2 regions of the Pseudarthrobacter sp. NPDC055928 genome follow, and region 1 is predicted to be linked to the other one. Evidence: predicted binding sites of a transcription regulator. Region 1 holds the regulator's gene; the other holds the start of a gene.

Region 1 (7,250 bases):
CACTATCAAGTCCCAGGCCGTCCGTATGCCCTGGGAACTTGATGGCACCAGCTACGCGCTGAACATGATTGACACCCCCGGCCACGTGGACTTCACGTATGAGGTTTCCCGCTCGCTTGCGGCCTGCGAAGGTGCGGTGCTCCTTGTTGATGCGGCCCAGGGCATTGAAGCCCAGACCCTTGCCAACCTTTATTTGGCGATGGAAAACAACCTCACCATCATCCCGGTCCTGAACAAGATCGACCTCCCGGCTGCCCAGCCCGAAAAGTACGCCGCGGAACTGGCCAGCCTGATCGGCGGCGACCCCGACGACGTGCTTCGTGTCTCCGGCAAAACCGGTATGGGCGTCGAGGCGCTGCTGGACAAAATCGTTCGCGACCTGCCTGCACCCGTGGGCGATGCCAACGCCCCCGCCCGCGCCATGATCTTCGACTCGGTCTATGACACCTACCGCGGCGTGGTCACCTACGTCCGCGTGGTCGACGGCATGCTGCACCCCCGCGAACGCATCCAGATGATGTCCACCAGGGCCACGCACGAACTCCTCGAGATCGGCGTGAGCTCCCCGGAACCCACCCCGTCCAAAGGCCTTGGTGTTGGCGAAGTCGGCTACCTCATCACCGGCGTCAAGGACGTCCGGCTGTCCAAGGTTGGCGACACCGTCACCAACCTTGCCAAGCCTGCCTCTGATTCCCTTCCCGGCTATGCGGATGCCAAGCCCATGGTCTTCTCCGGCCTGTATCCGCTGGATGGCACGGACTACCCGGTGCTCCGCGATGCGCTGGAGAAGCTGATGCTCAACGACGCCGCACTGGTGTATGAGCCAGAAACGTCCGCCGCTCTGGGATTTGGCTTCCGCGTGGGCTTCCTCGGGCTGCTCCACCTGGAAATCACCAGGGAACGGCTCGAACGCGAATACAACCTCGACCTGATCTCCACAGCCCCCAACGTGGAATACGAGGTGACGCTGGAGGACAAGAAGGTTGTCCATGTGACCAACCCCAGCGAATACCCCTCTGGCAAGATCGCCGAAGTCCGTGAGCCGATGGTTTCCGCTACCATCCTGGCTCCGAACGAGTTCGTGGGCGCCATCATGGAGTTGTGCCAGAGCCGCCGCGGCGTGATGGGCGGCATGGACTACCTGTCCGAGGACCGTGTGGAAATCCGGTATCGCCTGCCACTGGCCGAGATCGTCTTCGACTTCTTCGACATCCTCAAGTCCAAGACCCGCGGCTATGGCTCACTGGACTGGAAAGCGGACGGCGAGCAGGTAGCCGACCTCGTGAAGGTGGACATCATGCTCCAGGGCGAGCAGGTGGACGCGTTCTCGGCCATCACGCACCGGGACAAGGCCTATGCCTACGGTGTAATGATGACCACCAAGCTGCGCGAACTGATTCCCCGCCAGCAGTTCGAGGTGCCCATCCAGGCTGCCATCGGTTCCAGGATCATCGCCAGGGAGAGCATCCGGGCCATCCGCAAGGACGTTCTTGCCAAGTGCTACGGCGGTGACATTTCCCGAAAGCGCAAACTGCTGGAAAAGCAGAAGGAAGGCAAGAAGCGCATGAAGATGGTGGGCCGCGTAGAGGTCCCGCAGGAAGCCTTCATTGCCGCGCTGACCACCGACGAGTCCAAGGACAAGGCCAAGAAGTAGTGATGACCGTGGCCGGAACCACCGGAGGCCGCACCCGTGCCTAGCGTTCTTCCCCTCGGCGACCCCGCGCCGTCGGACGGTCTGCTGCCCGCCCAGGCAGCGAAAGGTTCGGCGGACCGGGCTTTCGGGCTGTACGTGCACATTCCGTTCTGTGCGGTCCGCTGCGGATACTGCGACTTCAACACCTACACGGCCACAGAGTTGGGAGGCGGCGCGTCGCAGGATGCCTACGCCGCCACGGCCGTCTCAGAGGTGGACTTCGCAGCAGCAGTGCTGCGGAACTCCGGAATTCCGGACCGGCCGCTGAGCACCGTGTTCTTCGGCGGCGGGACGCCAACGCTGCTTCCGGCCGGGGACCTGGCCCGAATTCTCGGCGCTGCCATTGGCGAGTGGGGCCTGGAGCCCGGCGCTGAGGTCACTACCGAGGCCAACCCGGACTCCGTCACCCCGGAATCCCTTGCCGTCCTCAAGGATGCCGGATTTACCAGGGTTTCCTTCGGAATGCAGTCCGCCGTGCCCCATGTGCTGAAGGTCCTGGACCGGACCCATACCCCCAGCCGCGTGCCGCAAGTGGTGCAATGGGCGCGGGACGCCGGACTGGCTGTGAGCCTGGACCTGATCTACGGCACACCGGGAGAGTCACTGGACGACTGGCGGTACTCCCTTGAGACGGCCCTGTCGTACCAGCCTGATCACATCAGCGCCTACGCGCTGATCGTGGAGGACGGTACCAAGCTGGCAGCCCAGATCCGCCGCGGTGAAGTCCCCGGAATCGACGACGACGACCACGCGGACAAGTATGAACTCGCGGACCAGCTGATTCGCGAAGCGGGTCTGAGCTGGTATGAAGTCAGCAACTGGTCACGGACGCCGGAGCAGGCGTGCCGGCACAACCTGGCCTATTGGCGCGGCGACGACTGGTGGGGCATCGGTCCCGGAGCCCACTCGCACGTGGGCGGCGTGCGCTGGTGGAACGTCAAGCACCCCACCGCCTACGCCGGCCGGTTGGCTCAAGGGCTCTCGCCGGCAGCAGGGCGGGAAACGCTCGACGACGGCACCCGGGACATGGAACGGATCATGCTTGAGGCACGGCTCGTCTCAGGTGTAGGCATCAGTTCGCTGGGGGAGTCAGGCCGGAAAGAAGTGGCCGGACTCATCGCCGACGGGCTGGTGGACCCTGCCTCCGCCTTTCAGGGAAGCCTCGTCCTGACGCTGAAGGGCCGTCTGCTGGCTGACGCCGTGGTCCGCAGGATCCTGCCGGACTGACGCGGGGGTCGCTTCCTGCAAGCCCGGCTCGGGACCACCTGACGCCGCTTAGCGGAGCCAGCGGAAGCTGACCCTTATTTGATCCACCGCAGGTTGTACTGGTAGCGGTGCGGCTGGCCCCGGTTCACGTGGATGCCGGCGGCAACGGAGTAGCAAGTCAATGCGATCCAGATGAGGGTGGCAATCACGGCGAAAATATTGCCGACCACAGGGATGAACACCAAGAGGTTGGCCACAACGGCCGCGATGGTGGGCGGCAGGCTGAAGTTCAGCGCCTCCTTGGATTCCTGGGCGGTAAACGGCCCACGTTCCCGGAAGATGAGGTAGATCAGCAGCGACGGCACGCACCCGAGGATGCCGCCGAAATGCGCCAGGGTTGCCCACTGCCGGTCTTCGCTGGCCGTTAGCGGCAGCGCATTTGCTGGAACGCCATGGTACTCGGAGTGGCCCTGGCCGCTCTGGTTGTCCCTGTGTTCGTGTGCGTTTTCTGCCACGGTGTCTTCCTTCGAAAAGCAATGGTGCGGGGGTAGAACATTCAAAGTTACAGTGTGCCGGGCTCAAGCGCACTGGCAACTGCAGTACCAAGAATACTGCTAGGGAACGGTGAGGAAGTCGATGACCTCTTCAACCCTGCCCAGCAGCGAGGCTTCAAGGTCTGCGTAGCTGCGGACCGCCCCCAGGAGTTTCTGCCAGCCCAGACCGATATCTTCCTTCGTGGAATGCGGCCAACCGAACGCCGCGAGGATGCCGGTCTTCCAGTCCTGGCCACGTGGGACCACAGGCCACCTTTCAATTCCCAGCACGGAAGGCCGGATGGCCTGCCATACGTCAACGTACGGATGTCCCACAATCAGGACATTGCCGGCAGCGCCCGGGGATGCCATCACGGCATCCGCAATCCGCGATTCCTTGGAATCGGGAACCAGGTGGTCAACGAGCACTCCAAGCCGGCGGCCCGGCCCCGGCGCGAAGTCTGCCACGGCCGCAGCGAGGTCATCGATTCCATGCAAAGGCTCGACGACGATGCCCTCCACCCGGAGGTCGTCTCCCCAGACTTTTTCCACCAGTTCGGCGTCGTGCTTTCCTTCCACCCAGATCCTGCTGGCCTTGGCCACCTGGGCGCGCTGACCGGCTACCCGGACCGAGCCCGAGGCCGTCCGCCCGGCCGGGGCGGTGGCTTGCCGCGGCGCCGGGGGCATCAGTCGGATCGGCTGTCCTTCCAAGAGGAAACCGAATCCGAGCCGGAAGGACCTTGATTTGCCCCGCCGGTCCTCAAGGGCAACCACATGCATTCCGCCTGACTTCTCGACCCGCGTGACGGCGCCCACCCAGCCGGACTGGACCTCTTCCAGGACCATGCCGCGCTCTACCGGGACTTCAGGGAGCTGATTCCTCACGGGGGCGGCGATCTCCCGGGGACCCCAGTTCTGGTACTGCATGGATGTGTTCCGCCTTGCCTAGATCCTGGCCCGGAATTTCGCCCGGAGCGGTACCAATGCTAACAACGGGGTGAGTCATATTAGACTGTTAGCACTTAGGCATGTCGAGTGCTAAGCCGCGCCAAGACGGCGGCCGGTGCACGCGCCGGGGAAACCGGCGGCCTGTGACCATGGATGGAGGTGGAGTGTGAGCGAGCCGCGCAAACTTGAAGTACTGCGTGCCATCGTTGAGGACTACGTGCACTCCCGCGAACCTGTGGGCTCGAAGGCGCTGGTCGAACGCCACCATTTGGGCGTCTCCAGCGCCACGATCCGCAACGACATGGCAGCCCTTGAGGACGACGGCCTCATCACCGCCCCGCACACTAGCGCCGGACGCATCCCCACAGACAAGGGCTACCGGCTGTTTGTCGACCAGATTTCGGCCATGAAGCCACTGTCACCGGCAGAACGCCGCGCCATCCAGACCCTCCTGGAGGGCCCGGACGATCTCGACGACGTCCTGGAGCGCACTGTCCGGCTGCTGTCGCAGCTGACCAACCAGGTAGCTGTGGTCCAGTACCCGCACCTGAGCCGCGCCACGATCCGGCACATCGAGTTCGTGTTGCTGGCTCCCCGCCAGGTCCTTGTTGTCCTGATCGCCAACACCGGCAAGGTGGAGCAGAAAGTGGTCGACGTCGGGCAGGACCTTGGTGACGACGCCCTGGCAGGTATCCGGGGGCGGTTCCTCGGTTCGCTCGCAGGGACGCCGCTGAGCCAGTTGACCCAGTCGCTGCCGGCAGTTGTTTCCGGCCTGGGCCCAGGACAGCGGCAGGCTGCGCAGGCCCTGGCGCACGGCCTGGAGGTCCTTGCCCACAGCAGCCGCGAAGACCGCATGGTCATGGCCGGCACCGCCAACCTCGCACGGTCCAACGTCGACTTTCCCCTGAGTATCGGCCCGGTGCTGGAAGCGCTTGAGGAACAAGTGGTCATGCTGCGCCTGTTGAGCGAGATGGCACAGGATCCCCGCGGCGTGACGGTCAGCATCGGCCGCGAAAACCCATACGACGGGCTCACCGAAGCGTCGGTGGTCGCCACGGCCTACGGCCCAGACAGCACAGCCAAGATCGGGGTGCTCGGTCCCACCCGTATGGACTACCCCACCACCATGGCAGCAGTCAGGGCCGTGGCCCGCTACCTTTCGAGGATTCTGGGCCCCTGACAGCACCTGGCCGGGCCCCAGGCAACAAGAGCAGTACAAGCAGTCCGACTGCAGCAGTACAAACAGGAAGAGATACGAACTTTGAGCAGCCACTACGACGTCCTTGGAGTCTCGCCGGAAGCCACCGGGGAAGAGATCAAGAAGGCCTACCGCAAGCTGGCCCGCACGCTCCACCCGGACGTCAACCCCGGTGAGGATGCCTCGGACCGCTTCAAGGCCGTGACCCACGCCTACGAGGTACTCTCCGACCCGCAGAAACGCAGGGTCTACGACACCACCGGCAACGAAAACGGTACCGACAACGGCTTCGGCGGCGGCGGTTACGCCGGACAGGGCTTCGCCTTCCAGGACATCTTCGATACCTTCTTCGGCGCTGGCGGATCGCAGGGTCCGGCTTCACGCGTCCGGCGCGGCCAGGACGCCCTCATCAGTGTCCGGATCGAACTCCGCGACGCCGTGTTCGGGGTCAACAAAAAGCTTGAGGTGGACACCGCCGTCGTTTGCCCCACGTGCAACGGTTCCTGCTGCCGGGAGGGAAGCCACCCGGAACGCTGCGACATTTGCGGCGGCAGTGGCCAGGTCCAGAGAGCGGTCCGCTCCATCCTTGGCCAGGTCATGACCGCCGCCCCCTGCGGCAGCTGCGAAGGCTTCGGCACCGTGATCAAGGACCCCTGCAACGAATGCAGCGGGCAGGGGCGGATCCGTAGCCGGCGGTCAATGACCATCAAGGTCCCTGCAGGCGTAGCCACCGGGACCCGCATCCAGCTGTCGGGCCAGGGCGAGGCAGGCCCGGCCGGCGGCCCGGCCGGTGACCTGTACGTTGAGATCCGGGTCAACAACGACGCCACGTACGTACGTGACGGCGACGACCTCCATGCAACGCTCAACATCCCCATGACCGCTGCCGCGCTGGGAACCGAACTTTCCCTGGAAACCTTCGACGGGCTGCAGGAAATCGACGTCAAGTCGGGAACCCAGTCAGGGGAGATCATCACCCTTCGCGGCCTGGGCGTGACACACCTTCGCGGATATGGCCGCGGCGACCTCAAGGTACACCTTCAGGTGGAGACCCCGGCCAAACTGGATTCGGCGCAGGAAGACCTGTTGCGGCAACTGGCGAAACTTCGCGGCGAGCAGTTCACTGAGGGCAAACTCGCGGCCAGCGGCGGCGTCTTTGCCAAGCTGCGGGACCGGCTCGGTAACCTGTAGGGGTGAGCAATCCGGTTTTCTTTAGCGCTCCCGGGACGCTGGACCACATGGTCCCAGGGGGCCACTTTGTCCTGGAAGGGGCTGAGGCGCGGCATGCGGTAACGGTCAAGCGGCTTGCCCCCGGCGAGTCCGTGGACATCGCAGACGGGGCCGGCAAGCGGTTGACCGGCACGGTCGTGGCGGCGTCGCCGTTGGAGCTGACAGTGGAGTGTTCGGCGCTGACGGTCGAAGAAAAGCCCGCCATCCGGCTTGTCCTGGTGCAGGCGCTGGCCAAGGGCGACCGAGACGAGCTCGCAGTTGAAACTGCCACCGAACTCGGGATTGATTCGGTCATCCCGTGGCAGTCCGAACGGTCCATCGTGAGGTGGAAGGGTGAACGGGCAGCCAAGGCACATGCCAAGTGGCAGTCGGTGGCGACGGCGGCGGCCAAGCAGGCCCGGCGGGCCTGGATTCCTGAGGTGCGCGCCGCCGTCGAAACCCC
Region 2 (7,250 bases), on a different contig from region 1:
CTTCTTGATCTTGGCCAGCTGGTTGGCCAGCCCCTTACTGGCCGCTTTGGCAGCCTCCCTGCGGTCCGAGATGCCCTCGGCTTCGAACGCCAGCAATTCGGACTCGTGCAGGAACTGGCTTTCCAGGCTCTTGAGCCGGAACTGCTTGGCTACGACGTACTCAGCGAAGTTGCCCGGGTACTCATGCAGGTGGAAGTTTTCCACCTCGACGATGCGGGTGACAACGGAGTCCAGGAATGTCCGGTCGTGGGAGACGATGATCGCCGCACCCTTGAAGGTCCGGAACCAGCCCTCCAGCCATTCGACGCCGGCCACATCCAGGTAGTTGGTGGGCTCGTCCAGCAGAAGCACATCAGGGGCCTCAAGCAGGATCTTGGCCAACGCGGCGCGGTTCCGCCAGCCACCGGACAGTTCATCGATGGAGCAGACACGATGGGCGTCGTTGAATCCCAGGGTGGTGAGCACTTTGTCGATGCTCCGCTGGTAGTCCCAGCCGTCCAGCCGGTCCATGTCCTCGAAGAGCTCCGATTGGCGGTGGATAAGGATGTCCAGTTGAGCATCCCCCGGCCCTGCGGCGATCTCGGCGTCGATGGCCGCCAGTTCAGTTTCAATGTCCTTGATGTGGTTGAACAGGCCGTCCAGGACCTCAAGGATGCTCGCCTCGCCGTCCAGTTCGGAGAACTGTGAAAAATAGGCGGTGCTGACACCCGGATCCAGGCTGATGGTGCCGGCATCCGGTGCCACTTGCCCGAGGATGAGCCTGAGGATGGTGGACTTGCCTGACCCGTTCCGGCCGATGAGGCCCACCCGGTCTCCCGGTTCAAGCCGGAAGAATGCTTCACGGAGCACCGGTGTTTTTTCGAAGCCGACGCTGACGTCGTTCAGCCGGATCAAACTCATTGACTCTGTCCAATCCAGGGAAGGTTCGTGCGCAGGAAACCGTCCGTATCAGACAGCCAAGTTTGTGGAGCTAAGGGGATTCGAACCCCTGACCTCTTCGATGCGAACGAAGCGCTCTACCAACTGAGCTATAGCCCCGGAACCGCCCGCTCTCCGGTGGGAGCCGCGGGGCCGGTGACCCTAGGCTACAAATTTTCCGGTCACTTTACCAACCGGGAGCCGAAAAGACTCCTTGGCCTGTGAGTCCGGCGGGCAGCAGGATGTCAGGCGCGCCGGCGCTGCAGGACGTCGTCGAGGTTGCTCAGTGCGCTCTGTGCTTTTGTCAGCGGCTTCGCGGCAGGCGCGACCGCCGGCGCGGCCGGAGTGCCCTGCTTCAGGGAGGGCTTGCCTACGGCCTTGGGCGACTCGGGCAGGTCCAGGGGCTCGGGTGCGGGCCGTTCGGCTTTTGCCGCGTCGACGTAAACCGGTTTGGGGACATCAACCGGTTCCCACGTTTCTCCGGCAGGTACTGAATCCTTGGCCGTGCTGGCGCTGGTGTCGCCTGCTTCGAGGGCAACGGCGAGGGCAGCCTGGCGCAGTTCAGCGGCCGTCAGGGGCTTGGGTTTTGGCCGGTGGGCTTCGGCGTCGAACAGCTGGCTTTCCGGCTGGGGCCCGGGCTGAGGTGCCGGGGTCTGCTCCGGTTGACCTTCACGGCGGGCCGGTGCACTCATCGCGGACCTGAACGCGGCACTGACCTTTTTCCTGCGGTCACGGACAGCAAGTCCACGCAGCAAAGCCAACGATCCAAAGACGGCCAGGAAGGCAAGAACCGGCAACAGGGGCGTGCCCAGCCCGAACGGCAGAAGCACACCGGCAATGACTGCGGTCAGGAGGGCAATGAGTGCCAGCAGCGCAATGGCCGTACGGCCGTAGCGGATGCGGAATCCACCGGTCCCTGCCCTGGCCCCGGGCTCCGCGGCGGCGTCCAATGCGGCTACGGGGCTCTTCCTGATGTCCATGGCTTTCTCCTGCTGGGCGGTGATGTTCATGACCGTCCCGGCTCTCGGGTCCGATGATTCAGTAGCTGGTGCGTCCGCCGTCATCTCGCCTGCGGCTTGAAACTGGTGCCGGCGGTTCCGGAGAACATACGGGGCAACCCAGACAATCCAGAGCACAACGGCAACCACAAGGATCACTGAGCTGCTAAGGGGGAAGTCCACAATCAAAACCGTATGAGCATTACGCCAAGCCCTGCGGCATTAGCCACGGTGTGTCGCCGGCAACGTGGCAAATCAATGGATTTATGACGGCGCGGGACCTAGGAGGGGCGGGACGCCAGCCAGCGGGGAAGCAGCCCATCCGGGACTTCTTCCGAGGTCAGGGCGAAGGTCCGGTGGTCTGCCCACTCCCCATTAATATGCAGGAAGCGCGGCCGGTAGCCTTCGTCGCGGAAGCCGAGCTTTTCAACGACGCGCAGGCTGGGGCCGTTTTCCGGACGGATGTTGATCTCCATGCGGTGCAGCCCCAGAACCTGGAAGCAATGATCCGTAGCCATAGCTACGGCCGTTGGAGCAATGCCGTGTCCGGCCCGCGCCTGGTCCACCCAATACCCCAGCGTTGCCATCATGGCCGAACCCCACACAATGGATGACACTGTCAACTGGCCAACGATGGCGGGAGCAGCTTGCTGGGGACGCCGCTCTGTGATGAGGAACGGCAGCGCGGTGGACTGCGCTGCCTGGATCTTGAGGGACCGCACCATCTGCCGGTAGTCGGGCAGGCCGCCGCCAGGAGCCGGGTTGGACGCCTCCCAGGGAGCAAGCCATTCGCTGTTCCGCCCCCGGACCTCCGTCCACTCCTTTTTGTCCCGGTACCGGATAGGGCGCAGTACCAGGTCCCCGCACTCCAGTGTGACGGGCCAGATGGGGCCGGCGCGCACGGTGCGTTACTTGGAAAGACCGGCGGTGAAGCCGGGCAGCCATTCGCGTAGACCGGGCCCGAGGTCGTCGCTGTCGATTGCCAGCTGGACGCAGGCCTTGAGGTAACTAAGTTTGTCGCCGGTGTCGTAACGGCGGCCACGGAAGATCACGCCGTAGACCCCATGGCCTTCATTGTCGCCGGCGGCCAGTTCCTGCAGGGCGTCCGTGAGCTGAATCTCGCCGCCACGCCCCGGTCCGGTGCGTTCCAGTACGTCAAAAACAGCGGGGTGCAGGACGTAGCGCCCGATGACGGCGAGGTTGGACGGCGCTTCCTCCATGCTCGGCTTCTCCACGAGCTCGTTAATCCGCACGTAGCTCTCACCGTCGATGTCCTGGATGTCAGCGCAGCCATAGGCGCTGATCTGTGACGGTTCCACCTCGATCAGGGCGACGACTGACCCGCCGGTTTTCGCCTGGACTTCGATCATGGTGCTCAGCAGTTCGTCCCGGGCGTCGATCAGGTCATCGCCCAGCAGGACGGCGAACGGTTCGTTGCCCACGTGCTGCTTTGCACGTAGCACCGCGTGGCCAAGCCCATTGGGGTCGCCCTGGCGGACGTAATGGATGTCGCCGAGGTTGCTGGCGGCCTGGATCGAGGAGAGTTTGGCGGTGTCGCCCTTGTCCGCCAAAGTAGCTTCCAGCGCCGGAACCCGGTCAAAGTGGTCTTCGAGGGCCCGTTTGTTGCGTCCGGTGATCATGAGGATGTCGTGAAGCCCCACTTTGACGGCTTCCTCGACGACATATTGGATGGCAGGTTTGTCGACTACCGGGAGCATTTCCTTCGGCATGGCCTTCGTGGCAGGCAAGAACCTGGTGCCGAGTCCCGCTGCAGGAATTACGGCCTTACGTACTGTCTGGTTGGTGGTAGTCACTGGACTAATCTAGCGGAGGGAACATTCAGACAGTAATCATTGGCCCGGTGAAGCCCGGCCCCGGACAACGGGAAGTTGAGCCATTCATGACCGCCGGCAACAGCTCGTACAAGGAACAGATCCGCGCGCGGCACAGGGCTGCACGTGCCGCCATGGACCTCGCCACCCGCGAGGCAGCTGGTGCCGGAATTGCGCACCACGGCCTCCACTGGGCTGAACAGTGCTCAGACGGAATGCCATCCACGTTTTGTGTCTACCTGGGGGTCCACTTCGAGCCGCCCACCGTCCCGCTCATCGACGCACTTCACGGCCGAGGGCATAAGGTTCTGTTGCCAATCTGCGAACCGGGGCGCAGGCTCAGCTGGGTTTTCTGGGCACCGGGCGGTGAACTGGTCCGAAGCAGGTATGCCCCCATACTCGAGCCGGCAGGGACACGCCACGGACTCGAGGTGATTGCAGGGGTGTCGGCGCTGTTCATGCCCGCCACCGCCGTGGACCGCGACGGCAACCGGATCGGACAAGGCGGCGGCTACTACGACGTTTTCCTCAACTCCCTGGACAGCCTGCGGCCTGGCCTGCCTTCAGCGGCAATCGTCTATGACCAGGAAGTACTGCCACAGGGCAGCATCCCCGCGGAGGACTTTGACAGGAAGGTCCCGGCGGCCCTCACTCCCTCCGGTGTCGTTCCGCTCCGCGCGGCTTGAGCAACACCGGCTCCGCGGCTGGATTTCGCAGTTGGCATTCGCGGTTGGCCTTCGCGGTTGGCCTTCGCGGCAGGGATGATAGAATTGGCACTCAGGCCCTGCGACTGCTAATGGACGGCAAAGATCGTCCTGGCAGCACGGGACCTCTCGTTTGCCCAAGAGGAGGAGCACCAGTGCCAACGTATGCGTACGCCTGCAAGGATTGCAGCCATGCCTTCGACATTGTCCAGTCGTTCACGGACAGCACACTGACGTCCTGCCCCGAATGCCAGGGGACCTTGCGCAAGAAGTTCAACAGCGTAGGCGTGGTCTTCAAAGGCTCCGGTTTCTACCGCACGGACTCACGGGACAGCAAGGGAAGCGCTGTATCGCCCGCCCCTGCTACGCCAGCTGCTCCGGCACCTGCCCCGGCCACCGCTGCTGCTGCAAGCTAACGACCAACCCCGCTCATTAGCCCCTGCAGTAATGGTTCCGTGCTGGGCGGGTTTCCAGGCTAATTTAGCCTCCCCTGTTTCCAACGCCTTTCCTGGGCCCCTCAGCAATCCCGGCTTCAGGTTGTCCACATAGCCCTCAACCGGCCTGCCCTGGACCAGTCGCCCGGAACTAGCGTGGGCCTATGCCTGTCCCACTGTTACACCCCTATCAAAGAACCCGCCGCAGCAGGGAATCCAATGCGCCCGGGCGCCAACCCCGCAGGACCCGTCCCCGGCCGGCCGGCCGTCCGCCCGGCCGACGGCTTGGCCCTTTGCTGGCCAGGAACCGTCGCCTGGCCATAGCGTTCCTGCTGTGCTTTGCGGCCGCCGTTGCCGTCCATCAGCTGACTCCGGCCCCTGCCGATTCGACGACAGCACTCGCAGCAGCCAGGGATCTTCCGGCCGGTTCCTCGCTGGCGCCCTCGGACGTGGCCGAGGTAAAAGTGCCGCCGGGGATGTTGGCTGCGGGATTCATCCGGGGCAGTGCCGAGGCAGAGGGAAAGCAGTTGGCTGCCCCGCTCCGCAAAGGGCAGCTCCTCACTGACGCCCAACTGCTGGGACCCGGCCTGCTCACGGGAACTCCCCCAGGGTCCGCTGCCGTTCCGCTGCGGATGGCGGACCCGTCATCCATCCAGCTCGTGTCACCGGGCCAGCTGGTCAACGTGGTGCTCACGGGCACCAACGGCTACGACCAGCAGGCTCCTCCGGAGGTTCTGGCGACGGCAGTCCCGGTGCTCTGGACCTCGGGCCAGGGCGGCAAGACCGGGGAATGGCTCGGTACCGCCGAGACAGACGGCCTGATCGTGGTGGCGGCCCGCCCTGAGCAGGCAGCCCGCCTGGCGGGTGCCTCCACGCAGGGCAAGCTGTTTTTCGTCCTGGTGACGCAACCACCAGGTTGAGCCAGCCCGCCTGTTCTCCCGGGGCCTGTTGTCCCGCGGCTGCCAAGCTGTCTCGGTCGGGCGGCGCCCGTCAGGCAAAGGTCCCGCGGTGACCTAATGGACGCGTGGCCGTCAGCCCCAGTGCGGCGGCTTCTGCTCCTTCAGCCAGGCGTCGTGGTCGTCCTCCGAACCGTCGCCCCAGCGGCGGGGATCGTCTTCAGCGGCTTTGTTGGGAAGGATGCCCTCGGTGCCTGCGGCAGCCTGCGCCGAGGCCGGAGTGGATGCTTTGCCCTCGTGCGCCGTGTTGTCCTGGCCTGCGTTTTCCTGCGCGGTGCCCTCGCCGGCCCGTTTGCCGCCAGCGGCATCTTCGCCGGCCGGACCGGCGGTGCCGTGTGTTGGGGTCATAATGACCGCCTCCTCCTTATCCGAGCGTGCGGCCCGGTGCTGTTGGTTCTCCGGCGCGCCAGGCTGCACCTGCTGCCGGTGGTCGGCCCGGACGGGACGGGCAGGCTCGAGGCCAACATTCCCGTAGGCCTCAAGTGAAAGCGGGTCGACGTCGTCATCGAAGAAATTGGCTGAGGCAGTGACCCGGCCAGGCAGGACCACTTTCTCCAGGCCCAAATATCCGGCAATGCGGTCAGCACAGGCCGACGGGTCTGTGAAGACCTCAATGGTCCACAGCGGCATGTACCGCCACCCGAGGCGCTCCAGCAGTTGGGGCCGGAGCCTGCTCCGCTCGCGGACGCTCATGGTCCGGTACTGCTCGGTGCCGTCAGATTCGATGGCCACCGGCCAGGGGGTCTCGGGGTCGTCCTGGCCCATAGTGCTAAGCGGGTCCGCCGCGGCTACGACGTCAATGACGCCGTCGTACTGGTGCCAGACACGGGCGCCGCGGGCACGCAGGCGGTCTCCGAGGTCCGCTACCAGCGGGTCAGCGCCGAGCGCCTGCTCGCTGGCCGCTGCCCGGGACGCAGGCGTGCCAAGGTTGGTGTTGCCGGCGATCTCGCGGTCCAGCAGCTCGTAGAGGTCGACCGCGCCGTGGGTCAGCCTGGTGTGGTCCAGGTCCTCGGGCCGGAAGCAGGTCAGTACGTGCAGGGACCTGCGGGCGCGCGTCATGGCGAGGGCGAACTTTTCGCGGCCGCCCTCTGCGGACAAAGGACCGAAGTTGTGCAGGGCCCGGCCGTGTGGCGTGCGTCCGAAGCCAGGCGAAAAGATCACGTGGTCCCGGACCAGGCCCTGCGCGCGCTCAAGATCAACAACGCGGAAGGACTCGGGGCCTGCTCCGAAGAACCCGGCGAGGCCGGGATGGTTGGGCAACTGCAGCCTGATGGACTCGCCAATCCTGGCCGCATGCCGGAGGCTGGCCGTCACCACGGCCAGTGACGTGCGCGGGCGGAGCCGTGCGTGTTCAAACACCAGGTGTACAACGCGGTTGACCTCTGCCACGACGGATTCAACACCCTCG

The links. Region 1 encodes HrcA, which represses chaperone genes, less so after heat shock. Its sites were predicted from a motif close to TTNGCACTCGNNNNNNNCGAGTGCNAA; they were not measured.
Region 2: a site for HrcA is predicted at 4,519-4,545, ahead of ACFC25_RS00210 (FmdB family zinc ribbon protein). Genes of this name have one in related genera too.

The regions. Positions count from the first base shown of each region.
Region 1 covers NZ_JBHJZH010000022.1:44,411-51,660, forward strand. Annotated here, with positions in the region: gene lepA (translation elongation factor 4) at 1-1,654, shown strand, start outside; gene hemW (radical SAM family heme chaperone HemW) at 1,691-2,920, shown strand; gene ACFC25_RS20795 (DUF4870 domain-containing protein) at 2,995-3,414, opposite strand; gene ACFC25_RS20800 (DUF3097 domain-containing protein) at 3,514-4,359, opposite strand; gene hrcA (heat-inducible transcriptional repressor HrcA) at 4,547-5,560, shown strand; gene dnaJ (molecular chaperone DnaJ) at 5,642-6,769, shown strand; gene ACFC25_RS20815 (16S rRNA (uracil(1498)-N(3))-methyltransferase) at 6,772-7,250, shown strand, end outside.
Region 2 covers NZ_JBHJZH010000001.1:38,861-46,110, forward strand. Annotated here, with positions in the region: gene ACFC25_RS00180 (ABC-F family ATP-binding cassette domain-containing protein) at 1-900, opposite strand, end outside; tRNA gene ACFC25_RS00185 (tRNA-Ala) at 966-1,038, opposite strand; gene ACFC25_RS00190 (hypothetical protein) at 1,164-2,099, opposite strand; gene ACFC25_RS00195 (GNAT family protein) at 2,198-2,818, opposite strand; gene galU (UTP--glucose-1-phosphate uridylyltransferase GalU) at 2,825-3,730, opposite strand; gene ACFC25_RS00205 (5-formyltetrahydrofolate cyclo-ligase) at 3,817-4,434, shown strand; gene ACFC25_RS00210 (FmdB family zinc ribbon protein) at 4,608-4,868, shown strand; gene ACFC25_RS00215 (RcpC/CpaB family pilus assembly protein) at 5,180-5,806, shown strand; gene ACFC25_RS00220 (AAA family ATPase) at 5,918-7,250, opposite strand, start outside.